2 regions of the Mesorhizobium sp. USDA 4413 genome follow, and region 1 is predicted to be linked to the other one. Evidence: predicted binding sites of a transcription regulator. Region 1 holds the regulator's gene; the other holds the start of a gene.

Region 1 (7,085 bases):
GCGCGCCTCGGCTTCCATGGCGGCGTCGTCCAGCGTGCCCCAGCCGGTCATCAGCTCGCGGCCGAGGAAGAGGTTGGCGGCGGCATCGACATTATCGGCCAGCGCCAGCGTCTGGTAGATCGTCTCGATGCCGTATTTCTTGGCGTCGCGCGGGTTGGAGATCGAAGCCTCTTCGCCATTGATGAAGATCTGTCCGCCGTCACGCTTGTAGGCGCCGGACAGGATCTTGATCAGCGTCGACTTGCCGGCGCCATTGTGGCCGAGCAGCGCCATCACTTCGCCGGGGAAAAGATTGACGGAGGCATCGTCGACGGCGCGGATGCCGCCGAAGGCGATCGAGATGTTGCGCATGTCGACCAGCGGAACGCCGGCGGGAGCGGTCTTGTCAGCCATGATCATCTTCCTCCCTGCTCAGACGCGCTTGCGATAGAGGGTGTCGAGCCACACCGCGACGACCAGCACGGCGCCCACGACGATGCTCTGCAGCGGCGAGTCCACGCCGAGCAGCACCATGCCGGACTGCAGCGACTGCATCAGAAGCGCGCCGAGCATGGCGCCGAGCACGGTGCCCGAACCGCCGGCGAGCGAAGTGCCGCCGATGACGGCCGCGGCGATGACCAGCAGCTCGTCGAGCGTTCCGAGCGCATTGGTGGACGAATTCTGCCTGGCCGACGAGATCGCCGCCGCGATCGTCGCCAGAACGCCCATGATCATGAACACCTTCATGGTGATCCAGCGCGTGTTGATGCCGGCGAGGTTAGCCGCTTCCGGATTGCCGCCGATGGCAAAGACATAGCGGCCGAAGCGCGTGCGCTTGGTGACGAAGGTCATGATCAGGCCGACGGCGACCGCCATCAGCACCGGAATGGCGATGCCATGCGCGATGAACAGCCCGCCTTCGGGGACAGTGATGTTGTTGGCGGCGGCGTAGCGGTTCACGATGCCGACCGGCCACGGATAGGAGTTGGCGAGCCACACGGCACCCAGAATGATCGCGCAGGTGACCGTGGCAAGCAGCGTCTCGGCCCAGACCGGGCGCAGCGGGAAGCGGAAGCGCTTGCGCTGGACGCGGCCGTTGAAATGCATGAAGATGACAGCCAGGCAGGCGACGATGCCGACGACCCAGCTCCATGTGGCGCCGATCGAGCCCGCCGGGCCGCCGCCCATCAACTGGAAGGTGGCATCGAGCGGCGCAACGGTCTGGCCGCTGGTGACCCACCAGGCAGCGCCCCGCCATACCAGCAATCCGCCTAGCGTGACGATGAAGGCCGGCACTTCGAGATAGGCAATGATGAAGCCCTGGAAGGCGCCGATGATGAGGCCGAGCGCCAGGCCGATCAGCAATGCCAGCACCCAGATCCACGGGTTGCCGAGCTCAAGCCCGACGAAGCGAACCAGGAAATGCGCCTGGGCAAAGCCCATGACCATGCCGATCACGCCTTCGGCCGATCCGACGGACAGGTCGATGTTGCGCATGACGATGACCAGCACCATGCCGGAGGCCATGATCGCCACGGCCGACGTCTGCACCGACAGGTTCCAGAGATTGCGCGGCGTGAGGAAGGTGCGGCTGTCGAAGTCGAGCGGATTGACGCCAAGCCGCAGGCTGGAGATCACATGCAGCCCGATCCAGATCAGGAGCAGCGCGCCGATCATGCCGAGCATGCGGGTGTCGAGCTCGGTCGCCTTCAGGAACCTGGCGACGGCGCCGAGTTCTGACGCGCGCGCGGTGTCCGCCGGTTGCATGGACGTCGTGTCGGTCATGATTTCCTCCCGCCGGCTGGCGCGGATGCCTGGCCAAGCCTAGAAGCTATCCGCCAGAGGCGGAAACACAAATCTTTTGAGAAAACGCCGCGGCTTTAAAGCAAATCCCGGGAAAGGCGCGTAAGCGGGTTTCCGTCCGGGATTGCGGCAGCAGAGAGCTGGAGCGGTTCATTGAACCGCTCCAGCCTGCGGCGCAGGATTTCGGTCGAAAGTCGGCAAACTCAGTTGCAGACCTTGACGCTGCCGGCGGGCACGCCCGCGCAGACTTCGTCCTTCTTGATCCAGCCCGCGTCGATGACGACGTTGAGATTGTCCTTGGTGATCGCGACGGGCGTCAGGAACAGCGACTTGACGGTGTTTCCGCCAGGCGTGGTGAAGTCCTTGGCGCCGGCGATGTCGCCCATTTTCTTGCCGTCGGCGAGCTGCGAAGCGATCTCGGCGGCGTTCTTGCCGAGCTCGCGAGCGTCCTTCCACACGGACACGGTCTGCGTGCCGAGCGCGATGCGGTTGAGCGCCGCGTGGTCGCCATCCTGGCCGGAGACCGGAACGGTGCCGGCCAACCCTTGAGCCGTCAGCGCAGCGACGACGCCGCCAGCGGTGCCGTCATTGGCCGCCACGACCGCGTCAACCTTGTTGTCGTTGGCGGTCAGGAACTGCTCCATGTTCTTCTGCGCGTTGGCCGGCAGCCAGCCGTCGGTATAGGCCTCGCCGACATTCTTGATCTTGCCGCTGTCGATCGCGTCCTTCAGAACTTCCATGGAACCCGAGAACAGGAAGTCGGCGTTCGGATCGGCGCCCGAGCCCTTGATGAAGACGTAGTTGCCTTCGGGTTTCACCTTGAACACCTCGCGGGCCTGCATGCGGCCGACTTCCTTGTTGTCGAAGGTCAGGTAGAACACGTCCTTGTTTTCGATCAGCCGGTCGTAGCCGACGACCGGGATGCCCTCGTCGAGCGCCTTCTGCACCGCCGGGCCGATCGCCGAGGCATCCTGCGCCAGGATGATCAGCGCATTGGCGCCCTGCGAGATCAGGCTTTCGACATCGGTCAGTTGCTTGCCCGGATTGGACTGCGCGTCGGCCGAAATATACTTGTCGCCGGCGGCCTCGATGGCGGCCTTCATAGCCGCTTCGTCGGTCTTCCAGCGCTCTTCCTGGAAATTCGACCACGACACGCCGATCACCTTGTCCTTCGCCTCGGCGACCGACGCCAGCGTCAGCGACATGGCAACGCCCGCCAGGATGGCGGCTGCGAATTTCTTCATGATATCCTCCCTGCGCTCCGTATGGCGCGACCCAGACTGGCCCGAAGGCCGGTACAGAGGCTTTTTTTCGAGCCTCAAAAAAATAGTGGTCCAGTAAAACGACGCTGTCAACCGCGATCTTGATGGGTTTTGATGGGTTCAGGTATTTTTTTCGGCGTCCGCAATAAATAATGACATGGACCCGGGGTTCTGCCACAATCGACAAGCAATCCCAGGAAAAGTGCGCAGTGGTTTTTCCGCCCGGAATTGCGTCGGACCAAAAAGACGAACGGTTCGCCGTTTTCGGTAAATGGTGAACCGTCTAGCGTGTCAGCGACAGGCCATGGCATCATCACAAGGCCGCGATGACTCGGGAGGACGTGCGAGACAATGTCGGTGGGAATCCGCCACGACGATTTGCGCCGGCGCAACCGCGCCATGGTGATTTCGGCGGTGCGCCGCGCCGGCCAGCCGTCGCGCACGGAGATTGCCGCCACCACCGGGCTTAGCCACTCAACCATTTCGGCGATCTCCGCCGACCTGATCCAGGAGGGCATTCTCAGCGAAAGCAAGGCCAGCGAGCCGACGGCGTTGAAACGCGGCCGGCCGCAGATCGGCCTGGCGTTGAATCCCGAAGCCGCCGCTGTGCTGACCGTGGTGTTGTCGCTGAACTTCCTGTCGGTCGCTGTGATCGACTATGCCGGCCAGGTGGTTGCCGAGGAGCAGCTGCGCCTGGACACGCTCGTCATGCCGCGCGACGAGCTGATCGGCGAATGCCTGGCGATCGTCCGGCGCCGGCTGCATGATCCCGACCTTGACGTCGGCAGCGTCGCCCGCATCGCCATGGGCATTCAGGGCATCACCGATACCCATTCACGCGTCATGCTGTGGTCGCCGATCACGCCGCTGACCGACATCCCCTTTGCCGACATCCTGGAGAAGGAATTCGGCATCCCCGCCACAATGGAGAACGACTGCAACATGATGGCGGTGGCGCTGCAATGGCGCGATCCTGAACGCTATCGCGACGACTTCATCGCAATCCTCTTGTCGCACGGCATCGGCATGGGTCTGGTACTGAAAGGTGCGCTGTTCACCGGCACGCACTCCTCGGGCGGTGAGTTCGGGCACATGATCCACCGGCCCGGCGGCGCGCTTTGCCGCTGCGGCCGGCGCGGCTGCGTCGAGGCCTATGCCGGCAATTACGCCATCTGGCGCAGCGCCATGGGCATAAGCGAGGATGCCGCGCCGACGGATGTCGGCGACGCCGACATGCGCGCGCTTGCCGCGAAGGCCCGGCAACAGGACGGCCCCGAGCGCGAGGCCTATCGCCGGGCCGGCGAGGCGCTGGGCTTCGGCCTCGGCAGCCTGTTCGCGCTGATCGACCCGGCGCCCGTCGCCATGGTCGGCGTCAGCGCGGCCGCCTTCGACCTGATCGAGCCCGCGCTGAGGGAGGCGATCGCCCAGACCGCCGGCGGCCAGCACTCCGAATCGATCTCCTTCGACACCGAGCCGAACGAGCTGCCGCTGATCCGCGAAGGCTGCGCCATGCGCGCGCTGACCTTCGTCGACCAGGAGATTTTCGCGCCGGGAGGCCAGGCAAGAACCGGCACCGTCGGGAAGAACGTGGCCTAAGTAGGACCGAAAAATGCGAGCGCTGGGATATCCTGAGATTCAGGTCAAGCCGAGTCGAGAATGGTGGATTCCGAGAACCGGAACGGAGCGTACTTTTGGATACGTGATTACCGGAAGCGCAGGAAGCCGCCATTCGCAGGCCGGCATCACCTGAATATCAGGATATCCCTAGTCCTCGCGGATCGCGTAGCCCGCCCCCCGAATGGTACGTATCACGTCCGGCATGCGGCCGTTGTTGACCGCCTTGCGCAGGCGCCCGACATGGACGTCCACGGTGCGCTCGTCGATATAGATCGTCTCGCCCCAGACATTGTCGAGCAGCTGGCTGCGCGAGAACACGCGGCCGGGATGCCGCATCATGAATTCGAGCAGCCGGAACTCGGTCGGGCCGAGCCTGATCTCGCTCTTCTTGCGGTAGACGCGGTGCGATTCGCGGTCGAGCACGATGTCGCCGACCTTGAGCACGCTGGACAGCACCTCCGGCTTGGCGCGGCGCAGCAGCGCCTTGACGCGCGCCATGAACTCCGGCGTCGAGAACGGCTTGACCAGATAGTCGTCGGCGCCGGTCGAAAGGCCGCGCACGCGGTCGCTTTCCTCGCCCCGCGCCGTCAGCATGATGATCGGCAGCCGCTCGGTCTCGGGCCGCATCCTGAGGCGCCGGCAAAGCTCGATGCCGGAAACCGCCGGCACCATCCAGTCGAGCACGAGCAGGTCGGGAACGTTTTCCTGAAGGCGGATTTCGGCCTCGTCGCCGCGGGTCACCACTTCGACTTGGTAACCCTCGGATTCGAGGTTGTAGCGGAGCAGCACCCCCAGCGGCTCCTCGTCCTCCACCACCATGATGCGTGGCGCGATCATCGGGGTAACCTTTTCGTCAGGCCGCCGGCGCCGACATTGCCGTCTCGTCCTGCTTCGGACGGTTGGCGGGCAATTGCGTGCCGGTCAGCACATAATAGGCGTTCTCGGCGATGTTGGTCACATGATCGCCAATGCGCTCCAGATTCTTGGCGCAGAACAGAAGATGCGTGCAAGCGGTGATGTTGCGCGGATCCTCCATCATGTAGGTCAACAGCTCACGGAAGACGGATGTGTATTTGACGTCGATGCGTTCGTCGTCGTTGCGAAGCTTGGCCAGCGCCGTAGCGTCGCCCACCGTATATTCCTGGATCACGCCCTGCACCTGGATCAGCACCATCTGCGCCATGGAATCGATCGAGTGGGTGAGGTCGCGCGGCGCGGCGCTGACGCCGACCGAGCCGACGCGCTTGGCGATGTTCTTGGCGAGATCGCCGATGCGCTCGAGGTCGCCCGCCATGCGGATCGAGCCGACCACGTTGCGAAGATCGTCCGCCATCGGCTGGCGCTTGGCGATCAGCGTGATGGCGCGGTCGTCGAGCTCGCGCTGCCTTGCGTCCATGATCGCGTCGTCGGAAACGACGCGCTGCGCCAGCGCATTGTCGCTTTCGAGCAGCGCCTTGGTCGAGGCGCCGACCATCGAGCCGGCAAGGTCACCCATGTCGTTGATGAGCCGGCTGATCTGCCTCAGATCCTCGTCGAAGGAGGCGACGGTATGTTCGGCCATGATGATGTCCTCGTATGAGCTCAGCCGAAGCGGCCGGTGATATAGTCCTGCGTGCGCTTCTCGCGGGGCGAGGTGAAGATCTTCTCGGTCCGGTCGAACTCCACCAGCTCGCCCAGATACATGAACGCCGTCTGCCGCGACACGCGCGCCGCCTGCTGCATGTTGTGGGTGACGATGACGATCGTGTAGTCGGCCTGCAATTCGTCGATCAGTTCCTCGATCTTCGCCGTCGACAGCGGATCCAGCGCCGAGGCCGGCTCGTCGAGCAGGATGACCTCGGGCTTCACCGCCACGGTGCGGGCGATGCAGAGCCGCTGCTGCTGGCCGCCGGAGAGGCTCTGGCCGCTGGCATTGAGCTTGTCCTTGACTTCGCTCCAGAGCGCGGCGCGCTTCAGCGCCGACTCGACCCGGTTGTCCATCTCGGCTTTGCTGATCTTCTCATAGAGCCTGACGCCGAAGGCGATGTTCTCATAGATCGACATCGGGAACGGCGTCGGCTTCTGGAACACCATGCCGATCTTCGTGCGCAACAGGTTGAGGTCCTGCGAACGGTCGAGGATGTTCTTGCCGTCGAGCAGCACCTGGCCCTCGGCGCTCTGCTTCGGATAGAGCTCGTAGATGCGGTTCAAGACGCGCAGCAGCGTCGACTTCCCGCAGCCGGACGGGCCGATGAAGGCCGTCACGCTGCGCTCGGGCAGGGACAGGTTGATGTCCTTCAGCGCCTTCGACTGGCCATAGTAGAAGTTGAGGTTCTTGACCTCGATCTTGGCCTTCTCGACGGTGGCATCGGGTGCGTTAAGGTCGGTGGACAACATCGGTTTCATCTGTCCTCTCTGCGTCCGGTCAGGCTACGGGCGAAGATG
Region 2 (7,085 bases), 3.8 Mb from region 1:
GCGAGGCGAGGAAGTCGCGGGTGAGCAAATCGCCGCAAAACAGAAGCAGGCCCGCGAGCAGGACGAGGCTGGCGATCCTGAGACAGCGGTTGCCGCCGGCCAGGCCGATGGCAAGAAGTACCGGCGCATGCATCAGCAGGAAACTGGCCGCCGTGCCGGTGAAGGCGCCGCCGCGATGCGCGGCCGCCGCCGACAGCGCCACGCCGGCCGCGCCGACGAGGCCGGCTGCCAGCACGAGGACGCGACTCCCGTTGTCTGGCGTTTGCCCGGTAAGGCTCATCTTGGATGCTCCATGCTGCGGTTGGGCGGAGGCGCCGATCAGGATTCACCGGCCTCGATCAGCATATGCCGTGCCCGACGCGACTGGACAATCCAGTTGTAGACCGCACCCAGCGCCATCAGCACCGCTGTGCCCAGAAACACCGAGCGCATGCCGAAATGCCCGCCGACGAAGCCGCCGGACAGCGGTCCCGCGACCTGGCCGACATATTGCGCCGAGATTGCCAGGCCAAGCACATTGCCGCCGATCCCGTCAGGGATGTTGTGGCGGATGACGCTGGTGATGCAGGGCAACAGTCCGCCCAGCGCCAGACCCATCAGGAAGCGCAGGCCGATCAACTGCCAGCCATTGTTGACGAAGGCTTGCGGGATGAGCAGCAATGCGGAAACGGCAAGGGCGCCGACCACAACGTTCCAGTGGCCGATGCGGTCGGCGAGTTTCCCCAGCCAGGATGAGGACAGGATGGTGCCGAGCGCCGCCGCGGACATGACGACGCCCGCGACCATGGTCACTTTGCTCTGATCCTTGACGAGCTGCTGCACATAGACGGTGATGATCGGCTCGATCGACATGGTGGCGAAGGCGAGCAGCATGCCGGTGGCCAGCATGGCGACGATCGGCCGCTTGTCGGGGATCTGCGACCAGCCGCTTTTCGGCTTCGCCGTCGAGGCGGGCTTGGGCGCCGGCGGATTTTCCTTGATCAGAAAAGTCGTCGCCAGGAAAGCCAGGAAGATAACGCCGCCGGAAAGCAGGAAGGTCGCGCGAATGCCGATCAGCGGCGGCAGCAGGCCGCCGAGCAATGGTCCGACCAGCGAGCCCGCCGTGATGCCCGCCGCCAGCACGCCCAGAGCCCAGCCCGAACGCTCCTTCGGCGTTTGCATCGCCACCAGGATCGTCGAGCCCGACGAATAGCCGCCGGCAAAACCGATCAGCAGCCGGAGCAGCACCAGCTGCCACACGCTCTGGACCATACCGGTCAGCGACATGCAGATCGCCATGCCGAACGAAGCGCGCACCAGCATCAGCTTGCGGCCGTAGCGGTCGCCAAGCCGCCCCCACGAGGGCGCGACCAGCGCGGCCGCGAAGAAGGTCGCGCCATAAGCGATGCCCGACCACTGCACGATCGCCGCGTGGCCGTCGGCGCCGAGCTGCTCGACATAAAGCGGCAGGAACGGAAGCAGCAGCGTCATGGCGACAAGCGTGCTGAACGACCCGGCGAAGCATACGGCGAGGTTGCGCCGCCAATGGATGTTGAAGCCGCTTTGTTCGGATTCGCTGGGCGCCATGTCATGCATGCCAATGCTGGGGTTGTTACGAATACCAACTTGGGATACCAAGTCGGGGTCCGTCATGGACCCTGGCACTTGCCGCTGTCAATGCGGCTTTGAAGAGCGGAACGACAAATGTCGCAGATGCAGAATGTCGAAAGGCAGCTTCGCGAGATGATCCTCGGGCTGGAGATCGGCCCGGGCGAACGTTTGACCGAGCGTTGGATCGAGAGCCGGTTCGGCGCTTCCCGCACCCCGGTGCGGGCGGCGCTGCTGCGCCTGGAAACGGAAGGGTTGATCGGCCGCGACGGCCGCGGCTGGACGGTGGCGCCGATCAATCTTGCCGAACTTGGGCAGATCGCCGTCTACCGTGAAGCGGTCGAGGTGGCTGCGGTCCGCCTGACGGCGGCGCTCGAAGACCGCAGCGGGATCGATGTGATTGCGGCGATGCTCGATTCCTGCCACGCCGAGACGCCGCGTGAAGAATGGCATCGCGTCGGCCTGGATTTCCACATCGAATTGGCAAGGCTGTCCGGCAATGAGTTCCTGCTCAGGGCCGTTCGCGACGCGATGATCAGGCTGTCGCGCGCGCGTTGGTTGGAGGTGCGGGACGAGAAGGCGCTCAGCCGCGCCTGGGCCGAGCACCACGCCATCCTTGCGGCCCTCAGGAGCGGCGATGCCGACGAAGCGGCGCGGCTGCTTTCGGCTCACATCGCGGGCAGTCGCGATCGGCTTGTCAGCTCCTTGCATGACGACCGGCGCGGCTTGCGCGCCAGAGGGTTCGCCGTCGTCGCGGCCTAAGTTGCCTTGTGGCCATTCGCATTAGCAGGCTTGCAACATGGCCGAGAGAATGCTGTAGGAGGCGAGGGGGATGAAGGCCGACTACCATTGACTATCTTGCTGAACTCGCGGACGCATGGCCACACTCTCCCGAACCGCCGCAAAGCTGTTCTACTACGCGCGCAATTTGGCGCGCGACCGCGCACCGCAATCGCTGTTCCGCGACCGCCTCGCCAGCCGGCTTGAGCAGGCGAGGCTTTCAGGCAAGACGGTTCGCGAGCGACTGAACTACTACAACAAACTGGAACAGCCGTTCGTGCCCAGTCCGGACGCCATAGCCGTCGGCAAGCTGCCGACCTCTTCCAGCATGTATTATTACGACCTCAAGGAATTCGCCCGCTATTTCGATCCCGGTCTGCTGATCGACTTCGAGTTCGGCGACGTCGTCGGCGTTCCGGAACTCCCGAGGATCGTCAAGGACCGGCCCATAGGCGACGACAACGCGAACGCCGTGCTGATGAAGCTGAACAAGTTCCGTCACTTCTACATGCCGCCGGACAGCTTGTCTTTCGCCGACAAACGGCCGATGGTGGTCTGGCGCGGTCATCTCAACAATCCGCTTCGCACTCGCTTCGTGGAAAAAGCCGCCGACCTGCCGATTTGCGATGCGGGTTCCCACAGGGCCGATGCGCCCGACGGATACCGCAAGCCGTTCCTGAACATCGAGCAGCAGCGGCGCTATCGCTACATCGTCTCGCTGGAAGGCAACGATGTCGCGACGAATCTGAAATGGATCATGAGCTCCAATTCGCTCTGCCTGATGCCGGAACCGACCTACGAAACCTGGTTTGCGGAAGCCCAGGTCGAGCCCAACGTCCATTACGTGCCGCTGCAGCCGGATTTCTCCGACCTGGTCGACAAGGTCGCCTATTTCGAAAAACATCCCGCCGAGGCGGGACGGATAACCGCCGCCGCCAACGCCTATTGCCGCAAATTCGGCAATGAGCAGGACGAGCAGGCGATCTCGCTGCTCGTCCTTTATAAATATTTCGTGCTGAGCGGGCAGATAAAGCCCGACCCGGAAGTCTGGCGCTTCATCGCCGGCTAGGCATGGGAGCGGTCGAGCACCTGATCGGCCGGCCCAAACCGGTCCCTGGCGGTAAACTGCTGATGCCAGTAGGGATAAAGCACCGGCGGCCGGCTAACCGCGTCAAGGCGCTGTCGTTCTTCGTCGGAGAGCGACAGGCTGGCCGCGGCGAGGTTGTCCTTGAGCTGCGCCTCGTTGCGGGCGCCGATCACCAGCGAGCTTACCGCCGGACGGCCCAGCAGCCATGCAAGCGTCACCTGCGCTCCTGAGACACCCCGTGCCTTGCCGATGTCGGAGAGCACGTCGACGATGCGCCACAGACGGTCCTCGTCGCGGATCGGCGGCTCCGTCCAGCCGCCGAGCTGGCGCGCCGTCGGGCTGTCGCGGTGGTATTTGCCGGAGAGCAGGCCACCGGCCAGCGGGCTCCAGACCAGAACGCCGAGGCCCTGGTCGACCGAAATCGGCAACAGTTCGTATTCGGCCTCGCGGGCTTCCAGCGTGTAGTGGATCTGCTGGGTGACGAAACGGGCCTGGTGGCGGCTGTCGCTGACGGCAAGCGCCTTCATCACCTGCCAGCCCGACCAGTTGGAGCAGCCGATGTAACGGATCTTGCCCTGGTTGACCAAAGTGTCGAGCGCCGCGATCGTCTCCTCGACCGGCGTGAGGCCATCCCACTGATGGACGAAGTAGATGTCGATGACGTCGGTCCTCAGCCGCTTCAGGCTCTTTTCGCATTCGCGGATCAGATGATGGCGCGACAGGCCTTCCTCGTTGGGGCCGGTGCCGATGCGCATGCGCGCCTTGGAGGCGATCAGCACGTCGTTCTTGCGCTTGCCGCCAAGCGCCTCGCCGATGATCTCTTCCGACAATCCGTTGGAATAGACGTTTGCCGTGTCGATGAGATTAATGCCGGCATCGATACAGGTGTCGATGATGCGGCTGGCCTCCGCGAGGTCGGAACTGCCGACGGCGGCGAACGGGCCGGTACCGCCAAAGGTCATGGTGCCAAGCGTGAATGTCGAGACTTTCAAGCCGGATCGGCCCAGCGTGCGGTATTCCATGTCGGTCCTCGCGATTTTGTTTGAAGAAGCGCCGTGGCGAGCGCCCCGAAAGAGGCGAGGGGATTTGTAGGACAATTCCCGCCGCGCCCCGCTATCGATACGGGTCGATCACATATCGGCTATATCGCTCCGCGTGGGCGGCCGATTGCAATAAAACCGTCATTGCGCCTCTGTATCTCAGTCGGCTTACGGAGTTGCGTTGCGGTCGCGGCCGGGGCGCATCGGAGGCGAAGGTGACTGGCAGGCAGGAGCTGCGCGATGAACGAACTCAAAACAAATTCCGGGGCGAAGGACTGGCTCGAAGCCGAACTCGAGGACACGCTCGACGAGGATTATGAGCTGGAGATTTCCGAACCGGCGCTCTCGCTCGAGATCGCCAAGATCTACAAGAAGTCGCATCCGCCTTCCATCGATCGGATGACCTATTTCCGCGAGCTGCTCCGGCTGCAGTCCGAACTGATCAAGCTGCAGTCATGGGTCGCCTACCACAAGAAGAAACTGGTGGTGGTCTTCGAGGGCCGCGACTCCGCCGGCAAGGGCGGCGTCATCAAGCGCATCACGCAGCGGCTCAACCCGCGCATCGCCCGCGTCGTGGCGTTGCCGGCGCCGACAGAGCGCGAGAAATCGCAATGGTATTTCCAGCGCTACGTGCCGCATCTGCCCGCAGGCGGCGAGATCGTGCTGTTCGACCGTTCCTGGTACAACCGCTCCGGCGTCGAGCGCGTGATGGGCTTTGCCACGCCGGATCAGGTCGAGGAATTTTTCCACGACGTGCCGGAATTCGAGCGCATGCTGGTCCGCTCCGGCATCACGCTGGTGAAATACTGGTTCTCGATCACCGACGAGGAGCAGCAGATGCGCTTCCTGATGCGCATCCACGATCCGATGAAGCAGTGGAAGCTCTCGCCCATGGACCTGCAGTCGCGCGTGCGCTGGGAGCAATACACCAAGGCCAAGGAAGAGACCTTCGCCCGCACCAACATTCCGGAAGCGCCCTGGTTCATCGTCGAGGGCAACGACAAGAAGCGCGCGCGGCTGAACTGCATCGACCATCTCTTGCAGCAAATGCCGTATGAGGAAGTGCCGCATGAGGAGATCACGCTGCCGGAGCGTGTCTTCAACCCGGACTACGAGCGCCAGGTGCTGCCGCGCGAGCTCTACGTGCCGCAGAAATATTGAGGCGGCTTTCCTTCTCCCACGACAACTGGAGCAGGAAAGGGCGCTACGCCCGCCCGATCATCACATGTGTCGCATCGGCGGTCGCCACCTGCCCGGTGCAGCGATATCCCAGCTTCAGCATGTCGAGGCCGGCGAACAGATGCTCGCCGGAGCCGAGCAGGAGCGGCGAGACAGCAAGATGCATCTCGTCGATGAGCTTCTCCTGCAGATATTGACGGACGGTCGAGACACCGCCACCGACCCGCACATCCATGCCGCCGGCCGCCGCCTTCGCCTGTTCGAGCGCCGAACGGATCCCGTCGGTGACGAAGTAGAACGTCGTCCCGCCTTCCATCTCGATTGGGGCGCGCTTGTGATGCGTCAGAATAAAGGTTGGCACGTGATAGGGCGGGTTGGCGCCCCACCAGCCTTTCCAATTGTCGTCCGGCCATTCGCCACGGCTCGGCGCGAACATGTTGCGGCCGAGGATCCAGGCGCCGACATTCTCGAAGCTGCGTACGGCAAAATCGTCGTCGGTATCCGTCGTCCCGCCCTCCTTGCCGATCATCTGGTGGAACGAGCGGGTTTTGATCATCCATTTGTGCAGGTTTTCGCCGCCCACGCCGAGCGGGTTATTGAGGCTCTGGTCGGGGCCAGCGCCGTAGCCGTCGAGCGAGAGCGTAAAACAATTTACACGGAGCTTGGACACGGATTTCCTCCCGATCGGTTGTGATATGCAAGCGGAATAGCTTAACTGATTGCATTTTGCAATCGGTATTCTCCGGGCGAACAAAATCCACCGGCAGAATAGGCCGGCCGTCCAGCAGCATCAGATCAGTCGGGAGGGAGGCTACCCCTTCAGCATCTGCGCCACCACTGGCGCGAAATAGGTCAGCATGCCGTCGCAGCCGGCGCGCTTCAGCGAAAGCAGCGATTCCAGCATCACTTTTTCCCCATCGATCCAGCCATTGGCGCTAGCTGCCTTGATCATGGAATATTCGCCCGACACCTGATAGGCGAAGGTCGGCATCTGCAGCTCGTCCTTCAGCCGGCGGATGATGTCGAGATAGGGCAGGCCGGGTTTCACCATCAGCATGTCGGCGCCTTCGGCGAGGTCCTGCTCGGCCTCGCGCACCGCCTCGTCCGAATTGGCGTGGTCGATGTAATAGGTCTTCTTGTCGCCCTGGAGCAGGCCGGCGGTGCCGACCGCCTCGCGGTAGGGCCCGTAAAAGGCCGAAGCGAACTTCGTCGCATAGGACATGATCGCCACGTCCCGGAAGCCGTTGGCGTCGAGCGCGTCGCGGATGGCGCCGATGCGGCCGTCCATCATGTCCGAAGGCGCGATGATGTCGGCGCCGGCCGCTGCCTGGATGACGGCCGCGGCGGCGACCTGCTCCACCGTCTCGTCATTGACGATGATGCCGTCGCGCAGGATGCCGTCATGGCCGTGG

The links. The regulator PhoB, encoded in region 1, activates phosphate uptake and scavenging genes when phosphate is short. The targets are predictions, from matches to a motif close to TGTCATNNANCTGTCAT.
Region 2: the regulator PhoB is predicted to act here: its motif matches at 4,623-4,639, upstream of ppk2 (polyphosphate kinase 2).

Annotation. Positions count from the first base shown of each region.
Region 1 is NZ_JBVPRP010000001.1:194,573-201,657, forward strand. It holds gene ACVMIM_RS00975 (ATP-binding cassette domain-containing protein) at 1-393, opposite strand, end outside; gene ACVMIM_RS00980 (sugar ABC transporter permease) at 412-1,764, opposite strand; gene xylF (D-xylose ABC transporter substrate-binding protein) at 1,986-3,026, opposite strand; gene ACVMIM_RS00990 (ROK family protein) at 3,396-4,640, shown strand; gene phoB (phosphate regulon transcriptional regulator PhoB) at 4,809-5,498, opposite strand; gene phoU (phosphate signaling complex protein PhoU) at 5,515-6,222, opposite strand; gene pstB (phosphate ABC transporter ATP-binding protein PstB) at 6,243-7,046, opposite strand; gene pstA (phosphate ABC transporter permease PstA) at 7,043-7,085, opposite strand, start outside.
Region 2 is NZ_JBVPRP010000001.1:4,029,977-4,037,061, forward strand. It holds gene ACVMIM_RS19575 (DUF423 domain-containing protein) at 1-280, opposite strand, end outside; gene ACVMIM_RS19580 (MFS transporter) at 319-1,566, opposite strand; gene ACVMIM_RS19585 (GntR family transcriptional regulator) at 1,684-2,349, shown strand; gene ACVMIM_RS19590 (glycosyl transferase family 90) at 2,465-3,436, shown strand; gene ACVMIM_RS19595 (aldo/keto reductase) at 3,433-4,476, opposite strand; gene ppk2 (polyphosphate kinase 2) at 4,735-5,655, shown strand; gene ACVMIM_RS19605 (dihydrofolate reductase family protein) at 5,699-6,343, opposite strand; gene hemB (porphobilinogen synthase) at 6,485-7,085, opposite strand, start outside.